2 regions of the Ureibacillus thermophilus genome follow, and region 1 is predicted to be linked to the other one. Evidence: predicted binding sites of a transcription regulator. Region 1 holds the regulator's gene; the other holds the start of a gene.
What was found. The regulator NrdR, encoded in region 1, represses ribonucleotide reductase genes. The targets are predictions, from matches to a motif close to AACACNATATATNGTGTT.

Region 1 (3,433 bases):
AAATTTTAGATAACGAAACTGAGGAAATCTCCATTTGGATCATAGGAATTCTCTATGGTCCGAAAGGAAATTTTAATAAAACTACTTTTCTCCAATTATTCTGAAAATAACAAATTTTTTATTCCTATAAATAATGGTACACTATTTATTAGAATGTGCTATACTAATTGAGAAAAAGTAAACATAATTGAAGTAAAATAGGAGGATATATAATGACAGTTTCTATTGCTATCAACGGCTTTGGTCGAATTGGTCGTATGGTGTTCCGACAAGCAATTGTTCAAGACGATTTAAATATAGTAGCAGTTAATGCCAGCTATCCTGCTAAAACATTAGCACATATGATTAAATATGATACTGTTCACGGTCATTTCGAAGGAACAGTTGAATACGAAGAAAACGCTTTAATCGTTAACGGTAAGCGTGTTCAATTAGTAGCTGAACGTGATCCTGCAAAACTTCCTTGGAAAGAGCTTGGCGTAGATGTTGTTATTGAAGCAACAGGTAAATTTAATGAGCGCGATAAAGCGGCTCTTCATTTGGAAGCGGGTGCAAAAAAAGTTATCTTAACAGCGCCAGGGAAAAATGAAGATGTAACGATTGTAGTTGGCGTTAACGATGACGTATTAGATGTATCAAAACACGATATTATTTCAAACGCTTCTTGTACAACAAACTGCTTAGCCCCTGTTGTCAAAGTGCTCCATGAAGAGTTTGGAATTGAAAACGGTTTAATGACAACAGTTCATGCTTATACAAACGATCAGAAAAACCTAGATAACATGCATAAAGATTTGCGCCGTGCCCGTGCTTGCGGCCAAAGCATCATTCCTACAACAACTGGTGCCGCAAAAGCGTTAAGCAAAGTCATTCCTGAAATGGCAGGAAAAATCCACGGTTTAGCTCTGCGTGTACCAACACCTAACGTTTCTTTAGTTGACTTAGTGGTAGATTTAAAACAAGATGTAACGGCAGAACAAATTAACGAAGCCTTCAAAAAAGCAAGTGAAGGTCCTTTGAAAGGCATTTTAAATTATACTGAAGAGCCCCTTGTTTCGGTGGATTTCAATACAACAACTTATTCATCCACAATTGATGCTCAATTAACAATGGTGATGGGCACAAGAAAAGTAAAAGTGATGGCTTGGTATGACAATGAATGGGGTTATTCTGCACGTGTAGTAGATTTAACGAAAAAAGTTGTCAAAGCATTGGAAGCAGTAACAGCTTAAATGATGAGAGTGTAGACATTGTCTCTTGACTTTGTCTACACTTTTTATTTGGAGCAGCGAATGTACACTTGCCAAAATGAAAATATTAACAATCTCGTCAATGGATTTCACTGCAATTCTTCTCGATTTTTTGTTGAAAGTGTATTAGAATTATAACTTATCTGCTTGTTTCGAAACTCGAGTATTTAGGAAAAGTGTCACGTTGTATGGATTTTGATATAATAACAATTAAGAAACTAGACAGGGAGAATTAATTATGAGATGTCCAAGTTGTCACTATAATGGAACACGTGTCGTCGATTCTAGACCCGTTGATGATAATAAAGAGATTCGTAGACGTCGCGAATGCGAATCGTGCGGATATCGTTTCACCACCTTTGAAAAAGTGGAAGAAACGCCTTTAATTGTTGTAAAAAAGGATGGTTCGAGGGAAGAATTCAGCCGGGAAAAGGTGCTTCGCGGACTGATTCGGGCTTGCGAGAAACGCCCTGTGCCATTAGAACAACTTGAACAAATCGTTTATGATATTGAGAAACAATTGAGAAGAATTGGAAATTCAGAAGTGAGTTCTGTGGATGTTGGCGAAATGGTGATGGACGAGCTTGCAAAAGTCGATGAAGTGGCCTACGTTCGCTTTGCTTCGGTTTACCGGCAATTTAAAGATATCAACGTATTTATGGAAGAATTGACGGAATTGCTGAATCGCCAGTCCAAAAAACAATGATGGAGGGGAAAAAATGATTCATTTATATAAAGAGCTGCAACCAAAGGATCATTTTGACATCATACTCCCTCCCTCTCTTTCTTCCAAGGAAAGACAGCTGTTGACCCTTTTTTATCAACCATTAACGGGTCCTGAGCCAATTAGTCTATATTTGACCTTGTGGGCAGAAGGGGAAGATCCATACCGGGAAGGGTTGAATCATTATTATTTGATGAATGTGCTGGATATGCCGATTGGCAAGGTGTTTCAAGCTCGCATTGCTTTGGAAGCGATCGGACTATTAAAAACCTATCGAAAAGATGATGGGGAAAACCGCTTTTTTATTTATGAGCTTATACGCCCCCTCGATCCGGAATTATTTTTCCGCGACCCGCTATTATCGATGTTCTTGTTTAGTAGAATTGGTGAACAGGCATATCGTAAACTTCGCAAACGCTTTATCAAACAAATTGATAAAACAGCCTATAAAGATGTGTCAAGAACATTCACAGATGTGTTTAAGCCAATCGATACGAATGTTCCCCAGGAATTCAGAGAAGCCGAAATGAAATCCCAACAAAGCCATTACCCATTTTATTATGAACAATTTGATTTCGATTTGTTGCTGGCAGGACTGTCGGAACAATTAATTCCTTCAAGCGTGTTTACTGTAGAAGTGAAAGAATGGATTGCCAAGCTCGCTTTCCTCTATCAGCTATCCCCGTTGGATATGCAAAAAATTGTCATTTTAGCCATCGATGATGATATGAATATTTCTTTAGAAGGATTGAAAAAGGCGGCGAGGGATTATTATAAATTAGCAGTTTCCAAGGAAGTGCCAAAATTCGAAAAAACTTTTGAAACAAAACCTCCACAAGAACAAAAGCAGCTGTTGACGAAAGAGCAGGAGTTGATTCAATATCTTGAAACAACCCCTCCAATTCAGGTGCTGAGAGACATTAATGATGGAAAAGAGCCGATGCCGTCTTCCGTTGAAATTGCGGAAGATTTAATCATGAAGCATGGGATGCCAGTCGGAGTTGTCAATGTACTGCTGGAATATGTTATGCTTACTACAGACATGAAATTGCCCCGTAAATACGTTGAACGGATTGCGGACCATTGGATGCGCAAAAATATTCGGACGGCGAAAGAAGCGATGGAGCTGGCTCGCACAGAAAGGGATCAATATTTGAAGTGGAAGCTTGAAAGCGAAGCGAAAAAGTCTTCATCCAGCTACAAAAAATCCTACAAAAACGTAAGAGAAGAAAAAGTGCCGGAATGGTTCTATAAACAAAAAGAAACCAACAAAGAGGAAGAACAACAGGCGAATATCGACTTTGAAGAAGAGCGCAAAAGAATATTGCAAAAACTTGGAGTTGTTGACGGGTAGGTGACCAACCATCGAATCGATCAAAAAATCTTTAGAAAAGTTCCAAATTCCATCTTTTCAAGAACGTTACAGCGCCCTCCGAAACGAAATTTTAGAGCATCCAGA
Region 2 (3,433 bases), 500 kb from region 1:
AAGGTTCTAAGCCCGTTGCTACTCCAACCATTGTTCCTGTTGAACCAGTCGGCGCAACTGTGAGCAAGTGAGAATTGCGAATGCCGTGTTCAAGCACTCCTTGACGAATATGTTCCGGCATGCGCTTCATATAGCCAGTGTTGATGAAAGCTTCACGCAACCGTTTAGTTTCTTCTTCCGTTTCACCTACTAAAAATGGGAAGCTGCCGCGTTCTTTTGCAAGTTCAATGGACGTTTCATAAGCGGTAGTTGCAATTGTTTCAAACACTTTATCAACCAGCTCATTGCCTTCTTTCGAACCGTATTCTTTTTCGCAGTAAATGAGTAAATCTGCTAAGCCCATAACGCCAAGGCCAACACGTCGCTCTCCAAGGGCTTGTTTGCGATTTTCCTCAAGGAAATACGGCGTTGCATCGATGACGTTGTCTTGCATGCGGACGCCGACGCGCACTGTTTCTTTTAATGCTTCAAAATCGACTGTTTTTTGGTCTTTCAATGCAAAATTTGCCAAATTGATGGCTGCTAAGTTACATACTGAATATGGCGCTAATGGCTGTTCACCGCATGGGTTTGTTGCCACCACTTTTTGGCCGTAAGCGCGGGCATTTGTCATTTCATTAGCATTATCGATGAAGAAAATACCTGGCTCTGCTGCATAAGTTGCACAGATGTTGATGAGTTTCCATAACTCTCTTGCTCGGATTTTTCGATAAGTGCGCACCCGATAGCCAAGCGCTTCCCATTCTCTTACGTCGCCAATTTTGTGCCATTTCTCGTTGTAAATCGCCATTTCTTCCGGCGTGTAAGTTTCCACATCTGGGAATCGAAGCGGATATTCTTCATCTTTTTCCACCGCTTCCATAAACTCATTTGTAATTGTGACGGAAATATTAGCGCCTGTTAAAAAGTCAGGATTATGCACACTGTAGGTTCCGCCATCGCGCAGTTTTGCTTCCGCTTCCTTGATTATCGCCTCGCTGAACCCTCCTAAACCAGGAATATTTTTATAGTTCACAATTCCTTGATACATCGCTTCTTCGAGAGGAGTTAAAGGAGTGAATTTCAACTTCTCTTTCGCATGACGGATGATGGATTCATCTTCCATATTTTCCATCAAATAACGCAAAATACGAGGATTTTGCATTTTGGAAATGATGAATTCCACAATATCTGGATGCCAATCGGCAAGCATAATCATTTGAGCACCACGGCGGGATCCACCTTGTTCAACAAGATGGGTTAATTTCGCAATATCATCAAGCCATGAAACAGAACCGCTTGATCTGCCATTCACTCCTCTTGCAAGGGTGTTGCGAGGTCTTAATGTGGAACCATTTGTCCCAACACCGCCGCCACGGCTCATTATTTCCATTACTTTTTTGCGATGTTCGCTGATTCCTTCACGGCTATCAGGAACGAAAGGCATTACATAGCAGTTGAAATATGTAACTTGTTTACCTGAACCTGCACCGTAAAGAACTCGTCCGGCTGGCACAAATTTCAACGAAGCTAATTGTTCATAAAACTTTTGGAACCATTCTTTGCGCTTCTCTTCCGTTTTTTCAACAGCCGCTAAACCAGTAGCATTTCGTTTTGCAATCTGTTCATAAAAAATTTCAAGCGGTTTTTCAATGACATCAAGGGAACGTACAATGATGCCTGTTTCCTGTTCTTTCGGATCATCCAGCACATTGCGATATTCCTCTTCAATTAAAATTTCCGCTTTATTGTCTTCCCAATCAATTGATTGAATATACCCTAAACCGCGGGCTGGAAATTTTGGATCTTCTTTAATCGTCAAAACGACAAAATCTCCAGGCTTTAATGTCTTTTTTTCCGTATCCTTGAAGGAATATCGGTCAATCATGACAAGTCTCGATACACCTTTATGCGTAATGTGCATATCCGGAGTTATCGGATGGACTTGCGGAAATTGCTCTATATCCTTGTTCAATTGATCAATGAGGATGGTCGTATACGTCATTACCATCTGCCAGCCTCCCTTAGTACATCTATAATTTATCTAAAATAATACCGTATTAAAACAATAAAATACAATATATTGTATGTCCACTGAAAAGAACATACAATATATTGTTAGTTGTAATTACTTAAAAAAGATTACCTCATATTGAGAGACCTTTCAAGAGTTGATTTTTTATTAAATCTATGAATGCATTGAAAAATCTAGCTTTAGAGCAAATTGTTAAATTTTTATCGCAATTTTAGACATTTATTTTCTAAAATTCCACTCGTCATTTGCATACTTTTCTTCTTCAATTTTTCTTACATAATTCTTTTGTTCTTCTGTCAATTCATATGGGACTAAATCGATTTGCAAAGCCTCTTCAAACCCTTTTTTGAACGCATCAATGCATTCCTCAATGGTAATTCGGCGGGTTGTGAGCCGGTTGATGGCAACGGCTCTCTCAGGTAAATGGATGCGCATTCTATTTTTCGCTTCTTCTGAAGGAAAATTAAATAAAGACAACAGCTTGTCCTCATCAAGGTCCAATAAAATCGCACCGTGCTGCAACACAACACCTTTTTGTCTAGTTTGTGCACTGCCAGCGACTTTTTTACCTTCTACAACAAGTTCATACCAGCTTGGGGCATCAAAACATACCGCGCTTTTCGGCTTTTTCAACGCTTCCTGTTTCTCTCCAGTATCCGGAATGCTGAAATAGGCATCCAACCCCAAATTATGGAAACCTTTCAATAAACCTTCACTTAAAAAGCGATAAGCTTCTGTCACCGTTTCAGGCAAGTTTGGATATTGTTCAGTCACGATGATGCTGTATGTTAATTCACTGTCATGCAATACGGCTCTTCCCCCGGTCGGTCTTCTGACAAACCCAATATTTTGCGCTTTTAACGCTTCCAAATTGATATCCTGCACCTTTTGGAAGTAGCCGATGGAAAGCGTCGGCGGATTCCACTGATAAAAGCGAATCACCGGCGGAATTTCCCCTTTGCTGTGGAAATCAAGCAGCGCTTCATCTAAAGCCATATTATAAGATGGACTGCATGGCCCCGAATTAATAAAATACCATTTTGTTTTCATTCGTTTCCCACCTCACAACTAACTCATTGTATCAAACTGAATGGACGAATGCCACTTTCTTAGAACAGGAAATTGAAAGAGCTCAAATGAATTATGTAGCTTGCACCAAAAACATTCCATTTAGCTTAGATCAAAAAGTTGAACTTAAACAATTAGACAGCATTTAACAGAGATGACTGCATCGGATTTTTAATTATTTTTTACATAAAAAAAGAACACTTATTCTATTACTTCTTTGTTTTTTGTTACTTTCATATAAGGTAAGTAACCTCAATTCCAAAAGTTAATATCGACACGAATAAAAGGTTTTATATAGTTGATAGAATTCGCTTCGAAAGACGAATGAAAATTTCATTTGGTATTCATCTG

Region 2: DKZ56_RS09345 (vitamin B12-dependent ribonucleotide reductase) is a predicted target of NrdR. The motif match lies at 2,052-2,069, and genes of this name have one in related genera.

What each region holds. Positions count from the first base shown of each region.
Region 1 is NZ_CP036528.1:2,389,912-2,393,344, reverse strand. It holds gene coaE (dephospho-CoA kinase) at 1-2, shown strand, start outside; gene DKZ56_RS11890 (glyceraldehyde-3-phosphate dehydrogenase) at 213-1,232, shown strand; gene nrdR (transcriptional regulator NrdR) at 1,489-1,956, shown strand; gene DKZ56_RS11880 (replication initiation and membrane attachment family protein) at 1,970-3,328, shown strand; gene dnaI (primosomal protein DnaI) at 3,339-3,433, shown strand, end outside.
Region 2 is NZ_CP036528.1:1,887,196-1,890,628, reverse strand. It holds gene DKZ56_RS09345 (vitamin B12-dependent ribonucleotide reductase) at 1-1,990, opposite strand, end outside; gene DKZ56_RS09340 (lipoate--protein ligase family protein) at 2,234-3,064, opposite strand.